Regions from separate parts of the Pelosinus baikalensis genome, predicted to be linked through region 1. Evidence: riboswitches for the same ligand, from Rfam matches in the RefSeq annotation. Region 1 holds a riboswitch; each other region holds the start of a gene.
The links. A riboswitch is a leader RNA that binds a small molecule or an ion and turns the genes downstream of it on or off. The one in region 1 is predicted to bind cyclic di-GMP.

Region 1 (3,239 bases):
AAAAGGTGTAAAATTTATTTATGCGAATAAAAAATTTAACACAAACGAATTATACAACTTTCGGAAACTTTTATCAATTAAAACTTCCATTGGATATCGAATACATCATTCCAAATGACGACTCTGTTAGGCTACTGGAACAAATTGTGGAGGAGATGGATTTAATAGGAATTTACCAGTCTTATTCCCGTTTTAGGAATCATCGACTTAAAAAATACACTCAATATCTTCATATCGCCGGGAATCGAAATAGTTTTTCAAAAACAGATCTTGACGCAACGTTTATGCGGATGAAAGAGGATTCAATGAAAAATGGTCAATTAAAACCGGCATACAATATTCATTTCGGCGTAGATTCTGAATATGTTGTGTGGATAATAGCTGGCCCGCAGCTGCCTTTAGAGGAACGAAGCAAACATTTTGAAGTCTCAAAACTATTTCAGCAAAAACGAGAAGAATCCTTAAATCGAATACAAAGGGAAGAAGGGAAAATACTCCGGATGAACCGCAGCATCCAATCGGAAGGAGCTTTTGGAGAAGTGAAAGCAGATATGGGCTTCCGAAGATTTCTTGGTCGTAGGAAGCAAAATATTTTGGCAAAAAGTATCTTGGTTAGGACTCGCACTTAATGTGAATAAACTGCATAATAAAATACAAAGTGGCAGATGCGGGTCCTATTTGCATCCGTTGAAAGTAGCTTAAAACCAGAAAAAGGGCACACAAAAATTTGAGGAAAATGTTCCTCTATTTTCGTGTGCCCTTTTTATTCCAGATAATACTATCTTCAATTTTAAAAGAGAATTGCTAATGCGACAGCCTCTTTTTTGATTAAGAATTAGGATATTTAAAATCCTCGAAAGCGTTCCACTACTAATCGCGATTTAAGATAAAATGCTAGAAAAGATTTTAAACTTATTACCATTTATTTTGTAATAATAATGCTTGGCAACAATAATATATTTATGGTAATATATCAATGCTCTCTTGGAGTTTGGTTTGATAAGTAAAATAATAATGAAAAAGGCAAACTTATTGAAAGGTAAGGACGCAAAGCCATGGGTCTACATACATTTTGTATATGACTGCCAGGTTGCAATTGCAACTTGGCAGTTTTTTGTTGTAAATATAAATAATATTAGATTAAAAATTCTATGATTATGAAGTTCTAACAAAAGGTAATAAATGGTAAAATGATACGAATGATCATATTCAGAGTAGCTACATAGTGGAAGAAATAGGTACTGATCGCGGTTTATTATGATACATTTTATCAGGATGGTGAATTATTGAGTGAAAAAAAATTTAATATTACTATTTGCCATGGCAGCAGTAATTAGTACATCTACAGGGAATCCCTTTGATGGTGAGTGGATGGGAAACGTGGTATATGCTTCAAACCAGCTTGATAGTGCTTCTACTGAAAAGTTCAAGGCTGACTTTGCTTATGAAATGGCACAAATTACAGCAACAATTGTATCCGCACCAACCACAAATGTTGAAAATTTTAAGATTGAATTTGCAGATGCAACATCTAGGTCAACAGCAAAAGTAATGCAAATTATACCTAACGCCCAAAGAACTGAGTTTGCCTACGAAATGGAACAGATTAGACGTAAGATAATTGATAATCCAAACTTGAATATTGAAGAAGCCAAAGCCGGATTTGTAGATGGAATTGCACAACTTACAGTAAAAATCATAACGCATGTAGATAGCAGCACAATTGATACTGAGCAAAAAACAACATTTCTACGGAATAATGCTGATATTGAATCAAAAACAATAAGTAAGGTGAATGATACTGTTGCTGATCAAAAAGCAATCCTTAATACAGGTTATATTGATCAGGAAACATACACAGCCCTCATAGATGAGTTGATGCATATAGGACAGCGTAGTAATCGCTCGGACAACAAGGTGAAGTTTGACGGTGAAATTCGTTATCATTATGCATTTAACAGTGGGTCTGAACGCTGGAAGCGAGATTCTTCTGGAATTCGTATGTATCTTAGAGCTGATGCTGCACTTAATAAGGATTGGCGTGCTTATGGTATTTTGGAAAGTAAAAAGAATTTAGTGCATTATAATAATGAATTCAAACTTTCACGTTTATATGTGGTGGGAAAGGTTGGCACATCCACAGTGAAAGCAGGATCTTTTGGATATCTAATGGCAGAAGGAAATATTTATGATAGCGGCTTTGATGGTATCCGAGTTGATTTTGAGGGATCAGTAAAATACACATTGAGCTACGGAGAAACCAATGATACAAAAGACACAGCGATTGCCACAGCACGGTATGAGGATTTTGATTATAATCTGGAAGCTGGCATGTATCATTATCAGACGGATGACAGTAATCAAAATACAATCTGGACTCTTGGTGGAAATTATAATTTTAGTAATTTTAGCGTAGGAACGATGGTCTTGAGTTCCAGCCTGAAGGATCGGAATGGGAATGACAACGGCTATGTATTAAGCCTTAACTATGGTGATTTAAAATCATGGAGAGCGGGAACCTATGAAATATTTGCCAAATATTACAATCAGTCCAGAGGAACATATATTGCCCATGGGATGAATGGCATAGGAGGTTCAATGCAGGGGTTTAAGGGCTATGGAGTGGGAATGAATTATGCACTCAAAGAAAATCTTGTTGCAGGTATAGAATATTACAGATTATCAGATAAAATTTCTAAGGATAAAGGTGATACTTGGTGGAGTCAATTAACGTATTATTTCTAAATAAATACGCAGGTGAGATGAAATAAGGATGGAAATATTTGAAAGAATTCGGACAAAAAAAGATTTCTTAGCAGTTGTCGGGCTTGGATATGTAGGTTTACCAGTTGCTGTTGCTTTTGCTGAGAAAGTTAAAACCCTGGGAGTTGATATTAATCAAGAAAAGATTGATATTTACAAAAAGGGAATTGATCCTACCAATGAAATTGGCGATGAAGAAATTCAACGTACAACTTTGGAATTTACCAGTGATCCAACGAGGCTAAAAGAAGCTAAGGTTATCATTGTCGCTGTGCCGACACCTGTCAATGGAGATAAGACACCCAATCTGGCACCGATTATCAATGCCAGCAAAATGATAGGGGAAAATTTATCTCAAGGCACTATTGTTGTTTTTGAATCCACAGTGTATCCAGGAGTTACAGAAGATATTTGTGCTCCTATTTTAGAAAAAGAGTCGGGTTTGCTATGTGGCGAAGATTTTAAAATCGGCTATT
Region 2 (3,239 bases), on a different contig from region 1:
GTAGTGGTGGCAATGAATCCAGTTAAGCTAAATAATATAATAATGCTAAGAAAAAGCATTATATTTTTAGCACGATGATTTATTGTAATTTTCATAGTTAGTAACTCCATTCCAATTATTCGATTAGCTAGCAAGAGAGCAAATCCCCGCCAATAGCGGGGATTTGTTCGTAACATGATAATAAAAACCACCATAATTGGAGAGATATCGATTTTTATTTTATTGAATATTCATTGTTAATTCTACAAAACTACCCGTTAGTTTTGCTTTTTGCAACACTTCCTCAGTAATTTCACCACCTTCCTCTACGATTAACATACCATTATCAGTTTCAATACGGCGACTAGCTTTTTTACCAAGTAAGTATTTACGATTTTTTTCGTCAAACTTTCTAGCAGAATCATCATTAGCAGCTACCTTTACATCTTCTGGTTCTTTAACTTGAATAACAGGTGGTTTCACTTCAGAAGCTACAGAAGTGCTTACTGGAGGTATTGCAATATTAGTAGTTGTTGATCTTTCTGCTACCGTTTCATGATCATCTGAAACAAAAAGCACGTCTTTACCAAAAGTTAAAATTTGCTTTGCCTCAATGCTCGTAGTTCCACCATTAAGATCCTCTATTTCACAAGATACAATTTTCCCTGAATTATCAACAAAAAACTCCGTTACTTTACCTTGAATTCGACCATTTTTAGTCAGCACTTTAGTCCCAATAATTTTTAGATCAGCCACAATTAGCTTCTCAACTTCCGGTGCATCTGTTAACGTTAATATTGCATCACTATTCTCTATCGTTATTGCGTATTCTCCTAACCCAGTAGCAGCTGCCAAAGGCAAAAATTTAGCCCCCCAATACCATTTGGAATCATCAATTAGTATCGTTACAGATCCATCTGCAGGATTAATAAGAAGACTTTTAACTGTTCCAAGCTCTGTACCCTCAACGATGCTAATAACTGGCAATCCAATAATTTCAACACTTTTTTTCATGAATAGCGCCCCTTAATTATCATTTAATATCCTCTTATCATTCATCGAAGCAGTTAGTCAATTTCTTAACCTTATTTATAGCACTCTTCCCACTTCGCCAAGAGCATTTTACCTCTGTATTCTTACCAATCGTTCTAAATTTCCCGCTATTAGTATCTCTATTGATTGACTATAATTTACTAATCTAGTCGCTAATTTAGAAAAATACATAAAAAATAGCACCTACCTATAATGCACTGTGCTAATTACAATTCTTAATTGAATCGGCAACCTGGCAATCATAGGATATATATATCCCTTAGACCCATAGCTTTGCGTCCCCACCTTTGGATGAGTTTGCTAAATATTCATTTTGTTTAATTCTATATAATATGAAATATAACGTCAACAGAAGTTCATCATTTATTTTTACACATCCCAATTGTGCTATTTAGAAGTATATTGTAGATTTACGTAGAATTTCGCCACTCGCGAAATTCAGAATCAATTTCTTTTAGTACGGTCCCCGGAATATTCTTAAAAGAAATATCCCCTAAGCGATTCTGAAGTAAAATATTCTTTACTATACGTAAATAGGCAATTGTTTTAATGAATTCCAAATCAAACATAGTGTTTTTTTGTACTCCTGGAAGCTTTCTGCCCTCACAAAAAACGTGAATTGCTTCATTATATTGACCACTATTTTTTAATATAGTGCCGATTTCCATTACCAAAAATGGTGCCGCTTCACTATTCGGATATAAAATCAAAGCTTGGCGAAAAACCTTAAGGGCTTGAATGAAATTGCGCTGTTCTTTATATATAAATGCAGAATCAATTAAACCGTCTAAATCCTTTGAAGAAGAGTCAAACACATTAATGGGCACCTGTAATTCATCTTCAACTTGTACCATCTCACTTTTCTCCTCTAACTCCACATTCTGATTTTCATCTTTCAGCTCATAGACCTCTTCTAGCTCTTCATTCTTGTCTATTAGTTTGACAATTTGTTTCTCTGATGTGGAAGCAGGATCTAGCTGGTCTACTATATGTATGTCAGAAACTGCTATATCAACAGATAACACTTCAGTTTCTAAAGCCATTACATTATTAGCATCATCTTCCTTTGGCATCACAGACCTTACAGAAGAGCTAGCTACAATAGGTATTGGTACGGCTGCAGCTATTATGATTTCTGGTTTTTCCCATAACACTCCATATTCTGAAGATTCAGCTTCCTTTATTATATTTTTTGTCTCAGACTCTCCTTTATTTTCTTCAGAATACATTTTAAATTTTTCATTATACTGTGCAATGCTAAATGCAAAGACGACTGTAGTGATTGTTAATATGCCTACAGTTCCTACTACACCAACAAATCCAATAATAATACGTGGCAGAATAATATTGACTAAAAGCGCACAACACACACATAAAATAAGAGGTTTTACATTCAGCTGAATATTTAATAGCTTATTCGTTAACACGTATATAAGATATGCAGAAATGACTATGGATAATGACGTAATTATGATATATTGCATCAAACCCCACCATAAATAAATTATTTGAAAATCAACATTCTAATTGTGAAAATTTTGTAGAATAATGTGATATGTCCTTATATTATATACTCATCTTATAAATTCCTCTTTTTGCTATCAATAATTACTAAGAATTTCAAATACGTCGACCTTGCTGTCCACTTATTTTGGAAATAATACGTTTCTTTCTAGGTTCATGACATAAGATACAATAGCCTTTTTCCAACGATTGTTGTCTTAATAATAAAGGAACGCTTACTAAGCTTTGCTGATTGACAGATAGCATCCCATCGCGTTTACCCCATATGTATCCACTTAACAGCGCAATTACCATGATTATTCCTGTCCATAACATTATAATCTCCCTTTCTGATAATACAATATTGTACTATAGAATACAACGGCGCCCAAAAACACTGCAGGAAATATTTCCTCGTTAATTAGCCAAGAAATTAATAAAGTTAATAGAAATAATAAAAAACACTCAACTCTACCAAGGCGGTGAGCCCAATTACGGTGCCCGATTAACTCATCTCTAGAATCATCTATACAATCGTCTATTAATTGTATTGATATAACAAAAAAAATTGAGAATAAGATCATCTTCCATCCTAAAAGGAAAACACCCACTATAAATATTAGAATTGACTCTTGAAATCCATTGAGCCGGCTCGGAAAATGACTTTTTAGATCATGAAACATACCAATTATGTAACTAGCAAG
Region 3 (3,239 bases), on a different contig from region 1:
CTCATTGATCGCACGATCTTCGTCCTAAAACGGGCAATTATCATGGCAGCACCAGCAGGTGCCATTACCTGGCTGCTTGCCAATATTTACATAGGCGAAATAAGCATCATTGGTCATTTAGCAGCTTGGCTGCAGCCTTTTGCTTACGCCATTGGCCTAGACGGTTTTATTCTTTTAGCCTTCATCCTAGGTCTGCCTGCTAATGAAATCGTTATGCCAATTCTTCTCATGTGCTATTTATCAACTGGTCAAATGATGAAATATGGCACCTTAGAGGAATTACGGGATATACTTATCAATAATAACTGGACTTGGTTAACTGCTGTCTGCACAATGCTCTTTTGCCTGCTTCACTGGCCTTGCACCACAACCTTGCTATCCGCTTATAAAGAAACAGGCAGTAAAAAGTGGACCTTTTTGACTTTTCTGATTCCTACTATCATTGCGTTCACGGTATGCTTTTTAGTAGCTCAGTCAGCACGATTGCTCAACTTAGTATAGAGAATGCATGGTCATTACAGACAGAAAGCAGGCTGCTGTGAACTAAATTTAGCAGCCTGCTTTAGTTTTAGTAAGGAGTACTACTCATTATTTCATCTTGCTGACACTGCATATCGATAACGCTTTGCCCTATCTTTACGAGTAAAGTCAGCAATTGTCCCATCGAATGATTGTTGGTGGGCTGCACTAATTTTAGCAATGTTAGAATAGTTAATCATTCCTCTTCCTTCTCTTCTTGATTCATCACGTGCTCTAAAAAAATATTATAACATTCAGTATGATTTTGCATAAATTTTACGAGCAATTGAATCGATTTGATCGTTTGTTTAGAAAGATAATGCTCCATAGCCTCTGCTTCTGCTGCTATATCACAATCAGCACAAATCAAAGTGAGAAATTCCTGCAATATCTTATTTCTCTCGACTAAGAAGTTTCCCGTTTTTTTTCCTTTATCAGTCAGATCAATAATACCGTAGCGTTGATAATTTATATATTGTCCAGCTTTTAATTTGCGTAACGCTTTACTTACAGAGGGCAGCGATACATTCAATTTTCGGCTTATATCGGTAACCCGCACAATATCATTATATAAAGAAAAGCGATATAATTCTTCTAAATAATCTTCCAAACTGGGTGATAGCATAACAGCCGCCTCCCGTACGTTAGAAACCCACTATTTACTTCTATGATGATATCGTAAAAAATATACCAATCTCTAAAATTATTTTTATTTTTCTTCAAATTACGACATAATTCGCCCTTTTCATGTGGTATTATTTTGTTTTAATACTACAATTATTCTTATTTTCTTAAATTATATATTGGCAAACTTACTGAAAGGTAAGGACGCAAAGCTATAGGGTCTAAGGATTTACAATCTATGATCGCCACGCTGCATATGATGAAAAGCTTAACTGCCTCATATCTGCGGTTAAGTTTTTTTTGTGTGATTTCTCTCCCTCGTATATACTAGGTAAAGCATGTATTACTGATTTTTTTGAAAATAAAGGAGCTCTCATTTTGCGACAGATTAGGTTAACGGAAGTACACCCAGGTATGATATTAGCACGAAACCTTTACAGCAGAAAAGGACATATCTTGCTTGCTTCAGGAGTCAGGCTAACGGAAGTCTATCTTCACAAGTTACGAAGGTTGAAAGTAAAAACGCTCTTTATTCACGACGAAAGATATGCAGATATCGCGATTCCAGAATATTTATCTATAGAAACTCAGCAACGAGCCTTCTCTATATTAAGTTCCACTATGGAAAAAATTCATAATAAAGAAGCCTTTGCCATAGACTCCATCAGTTCTATTGCCTCTGATATCGTTGAAGAATTAATTATTCAACCCTCCATAAGCATCCAATTAACTGGAATTGCAACTCATGATGACTATACCTTAGATCACTCCTTAAATTGTGCTATTTATGCTGCTTTATTGGCTCATTCTTGTAGTTTTTCCATTCCCCAAATCAAAGAAATCACCTGTGGTGCCCTACTTCATGATGTCGGCAAAATGAACGTCGATAAAAAAATCATCAATAAACCGGATCGCTTAACGGAAAAAGAATTTGGCATTATTAAGCAGCATCCACAATCTGGATTTAATTTATTGGTAAAAAAACGCTGGGAATTATCAAGCCTTGTTGCTCACATGGCATGGCAGCATCACGAAAAAATAGATGGTACAGGATATCCGCGAGGACTTCAGGGCGAAGAAATTCTAAATTATGCCCGTTTATTGGCAATTACCGACGTGTATGAAGCGATTACAGGGTGCCGTCCATACCGTAAAGCTATGAATTTGGAAGAGGCATATGATATTATTCATTCTGGTTTAGGAACTGCTTTTGACGAGCATTTCGGCAAAATATTCTTATCTAAGATGGCTTTGTATTTTCCAGGAATGGAGGTCTTGCTAAATACAGGGGAAAAGGCTATTGTAGTCTCTTTATTGGAAAATACCCCTCGCCAGCCGATGATCCGTCTTATTGCCTACCCTGATGGAACCGCCTATTCTCCACCTATAGAAATTAACCTAGCAGAAAATGCCCATCTTTCCATTGTAAGCGCATCCCATATCTAACGATATAAATAGAGGGAATCCTTGTGTCCATCAAGGATTCCCTCTATTTATATCGTTTTTTCACATTCTACCCTAACGGCTTGACCAGACAAGCTAAGGCAATGGAATTCATCTTTCCCTCTGGTGTCTCAGATCGTGAAGTCATGACAATGGGGTGTGTTGCCCCTAGGACAATACCTGCCATTTTACTTTTAGCAAAATAAATCAGAGACTTTCCTAATGCATTACCAGTCTCAATATTAGGTACCATGATTAGATCAACATTACCTGCTATTTTACTGTCAATCCCTTTGTACTGGGCTGCTTTCTGACTTACTGCCACATCAAGGGCAATCGGTCCTTCTATCAGACTAGCAGGTAAATCTCCATTGCTTCTCATCTCTACTAAAATCTTAGCATCTAACGTGGCAGGCATTTTTTCATTGACTACTTCATTGGCCGTCAACAATGCTACATTAGGAACCACGATCCCCATTCCATGCAGTGCCAATATTGCATTCACCAAGATCTGCTTCTTTTCAAATAAGGTAGGAGCAATATTCATACCTCCATCAGTAATAAATAAAAGCTTTTTCTGACCGGGAACCTCAAAAGCACCTAAATGACTTAATAGCCTTCCAGTACGCAGTCCTTCCCCTTTATGCAATACT
Region 4 (3,239 bases), on a different contig from region 1:
TTCTGTCGCTGCTGAGATGCTTTGTGTTTCGCCAGAAGTATTTTTCATAATACTTTCAATATCTTGTACGGCAGTAACAATTCTTTGACTGCCAGTCTTCATTTGCCCGATGGAATCCGTTATCTGATATACTTGGCTGGCTACCTGACCAATAAGCAATTCGATCTGTTTAAAAGCTGCGCCTGCAGTGCTTACCACTTCATTGCCAATCTCAACTTCTCTTGTACCATCCTTCATTGTTACTACAGCTTCTTCTGTATCTGCTTGAATTTCATTAATCATATCCGCAATTTGTTTAGCCGCCTGCTGGGATTGTTCTGCTAATTTTCTTACTTCTTCCGCTACAACAGCAAATCCGCGTCCTTGTTCACCAGCACGTGCCGCCTCAATAGCCGCATTTAAGGCCAATAAGTTGGTTTGCCCTGCAATTCCTGAAATGGTGTCTACAATTTGTCCAATTTCTTTTGATCGTTCACCTAATTTCGCTACTACTCCTGCAGATCCTAAAATTGTCTTTTCAATAATATTCATTTGATTTACAGCATTGAAAACAGCCTTACTTCCCTGGCCTGCAGCCGCTGCGGCCTCTTTAGAAGTCACATTAACGGTTGCAGCATTTGTGACAACACACTGTATATTAGCCGACATATCGTCTACAGCCGCAGAAGTTCCATTGATTGCTTGCAGCTGCTGCTCCGCCCCCTGTGCTACCTCCATAATCGAGGTGGCCACTTGAGTAGATACATGGGCAGATTGTTCTGCACTGGCTGTAAGTTCTTCTGATGAAGCAGCTACATGTTCTGCCGTTTGAGCAATCGCCTTAATTAGATTACGCAGATTTTCTGCCATAGTAGAAAAATCTGCAGCAAGTTGACCAATCTCATCATTTGTCTGAATCGTAATGTTTTGTTCCGAAATATCTCCTCTGGCTAGACGTTGTGCAGATTGAGATAAGATTGCAACATTCTTGGTGATTCCACTAGACAATCTCCAAGAAGCAGCAGCTGACAATAAGATGCCAAGCAAAGCAGTTAGTCCAAATTGATATCCTAAAGCCGTGACCTGACCATACACATCTTTTACGTCAACGGTGATACCCATTGTCCAGCCAGTAGCAGGAATCTTGGTATAAATCATTAACTTTTCTGCTCCGTTTGCCTCATAGGTTTGCATGCCTTTATCCTGGGCCAACATTTCTTTTGCAAATTTTTGCAATACAGGATCTTCATGTACGTTCTTTGAAACTTGTGCAGCATCCGGATGTGCTAAAATAATCCCCTTTTGATCAATAATCGTGCCATACCCTTTCCCATTTACATTGACTTCTTTAATCTTTTCACTCAGCAAATCTAAAGATATATCAATACCAACAACACCGCGAAAATTTCCTGCCTCACTTTTTAATGGTATGCCTGCGGACACAATATATTTTTTGGTAAATGCATCAACATATGCATCCGTAAAGACTAGTTTGTTTTTATCTTTTGTTGTCTGATACCATCCACGCTTACGGGGATCATATCCTTCAGGCAAAACAGCTCCTGAACCATCAATCATTTTACCATCTTCTAATCCGGCATATAGATCCAGTAAACTAGAATCTGATTTGTAGTTTTGTACAAAAGAAACCGGGATTTCCCTATCACCTAACACAACTCGAATATTCTCACTTGTTGTCACTGCGGTTTGCGCCTTCGCCAATAGCCAGCCGTCTAATTGAGTTGAATAGGTATTGGCAACCGAGAACATTTCATTCTTAATATTTTCCTCTACCTGACTTTTCGCATAAAAATACCCCATCGTCGTAGCTACTAATAATACCAGACTCGTAATCGCCACCATGATTAAAAATTTCATTTTTAATTTCATATATACGCCCTCTCCTCTCACCTAACATTCCAATGAATAAAATACTGAATTAAGTGTCTTAATATAAAAGATTGCCAAGTTACATCATAATCAACAAACGATGTAACCTGGCAATCATAGATGTAACATCCTTAGACCCATGGCTTTGCGTCCCCACCTTTAGATTGGTTTGCCCATATATGGTATTTTCCTCTATTTTTCGACATTTTTCTTCAAATCCCTTTCGCTTCGCTAAAAAAATAATAGAACCTCCCAATTAAGGAGGTCCGCTATGTACCATATTCTTCGTTCTTTCATACTATAAACAGCCTAGTACCTTATCTGCATTAAAAACGCTGCCACTTTAGCAGTCTTTTTCCGTCCTGCTTCGTTGTCGCCGCCTTACAGATTCCCGATCTGCGCGGCTCCTCCGCCTTGCAGGTCAAAAAAATCCTCGCTAAAATATCTATAGTTTTAGCAGATGAAGTACTAGAATGCTTAAAATGTAAGGGAAGTGTTATCTTGGTTTTAAAATCTGATTTTCAAGATACCTTAGAGTTTTTCATTTTCTCAAATCTTCCCGTCCTTATGAACCCAGGTAATGCTATGAATGTAGTTGTTTCCAATGAAATCATTCCTACAGCTCCCACTGCTCCTCTTACTTCCACATCTGCGGTTCCAACTGTCGCTACAGCACCTGTACTTGTTATCACCCCAGAGACGTTAAAGGCATTGCAATCTTATACGATAAACAATTTTCCAGATATAGGACTTCCTCAGGATATTGCCCAAATTGCCAAAGATTTCATTGCAAATCTTCCCCCGCTCATCCCAATTACTCAAACCACAGCTGTTAGCACAGCTGTAACTATATAAGATATCGCATCAAATAAGTCTTGCAACTCCAATACCGATCCATGTAGCTGCAAATCCAAGCAGAAGATTAAGTCCAATGTTATACAACGCCATTATCATATTAGAGTCCTCCAGTACACGAAAGGTTTCGTAACTAAAAGATGAAAACGTAGTTAAACCACCAACAAAACCAACGGTAATCAGTAGCCGCCAATAGGGATTTACAATAAAACGTTCTGTCGTCAGTGTCATAAATATGCCAATAATAAAACACCCTACCACATTTACAATGAGTGTTCCATAGGGAAAATCAGCTCCAAACCGCTCGGCAGCCCATACGGAGACTAAATAACGAGCTGTCGCCCCAATACTTCCTCCAACGGCTACCGCTATGATTCTCAACATCCTTATCACCACCTCATCCTTACACATTATACTCTTATCCACGACCTCCAGCAAAAATTTTTAGAAAATCGCTACGCGTCCTTTAAAAAACCTAAAGCGAATGGAACCACAAAGACGCAAAGGACACAAAG

Region 2: it holds a riboswitch for cyclic di-GMP, as region 1 does, so the genes downstream of both, LMF89_RS03715 (PRC-barrel domain-containing protein) here and LMF89_RS23605 (porin) in region 1, are expected to answer to the same signal.
Region 3: it holds a riboswitch for cyclic di-GMP, as region 1 does, so the genes downstream of both, LMF89_RS20885 (HD-GYP domain-containing protein) here and LMF89_RS23605 (porin) in region 1, are expected to answer to the same signal.
Region 4: it holds a riboswitch for cyclic di-GMP, as region 1 does, so the genes downstream of both, LMF89_RS24480 (methyl-accepting chemotaxis protein) here and LMF89_RS23605 (porin) in region 1, are expected to answer to the same signal.

The regions. Positions count from the first base shown of each region.
Region 1 is NZ_JAJHJB010000063.1:10,765-14,003, reverse strand. Features, by position in the region: partial or broken gene LMF89_RS26430 (transposase) at 204-629, shown strand; cyclic di-GMP riboswitch class I at 1,013-1,098, shown strand; gene LMF89_RS23605 (porin) at 1,291-2,745, shown strand; gene LMF89_RS23600 (nucleotide sugar dehydrogenase) at 2,774-3,239, shown strand, end outside.
Region 2 is NZ_JAJHJB010000003.1:144,009-147,247, forward strand. Features, by position in the region: gene LMF89_RS03710 (VanW family protein) at 1-95, opposite strand, end outside; gene LMF89_RS03715 (PRC-barrel domain-containing protein) at 220-993, opposite strand; cyclic di-GMP riboswitch class I at 1,256-1,344, opposite strand; gene LMF89_RS03720 (tetratricopeptide repeat protein) at 1,443-2,516, opposite strand; gene LMF89_RS03725 (hypothetical protein) at 2,653-2,871, opposite strand; gene LMF89_RS03730 (UbiA prenyltransferase family protein) at 2,871-3,239, opposite strand, start outside.
Region 3 is NZ_JAJHJB010000041.1:21,854-25,092, reverse strand. Features, by position in the region: gene LMF89_RS20895 (nucleoside recognition domain-containing protein) at 1-501, shown strand, start outside; gene LMF89_RS25935 (hypothetical protein) at 594-719, opposite strand; gene LMF89_RS20890 (metal-dependent transcriptional regulator) at 716-1,144, opposite strand; cyclic di-GMP riboswitch class I at 1,315-1,401, shown strand; gene LMF89_RS20885 (HD-GYP domain-containing protein) at 1,522-2,589, shown strand; gene LMF89_RS20880 (phosphate acyltransferase) at 2,657-3,239, opposite strand, start outside.
Region 4 is NZ_JAJHJB010000078.1:60-3,298, reverse strand. Features, by position in the region: gene LMF89_RS24480 (methyl-accepting chemotaxis protein) at 1-1,869, opposite strand, end outside; cyclic di-GMP riboswitch class I at 1,968-2,053, opposite strand; gene LMF89_RS24475 (hypothetical protein) at 2,371-2,724, shown strand; gene crcB (fluoride efflux transporter CrcB) at 2,734-3,108, opposite strand.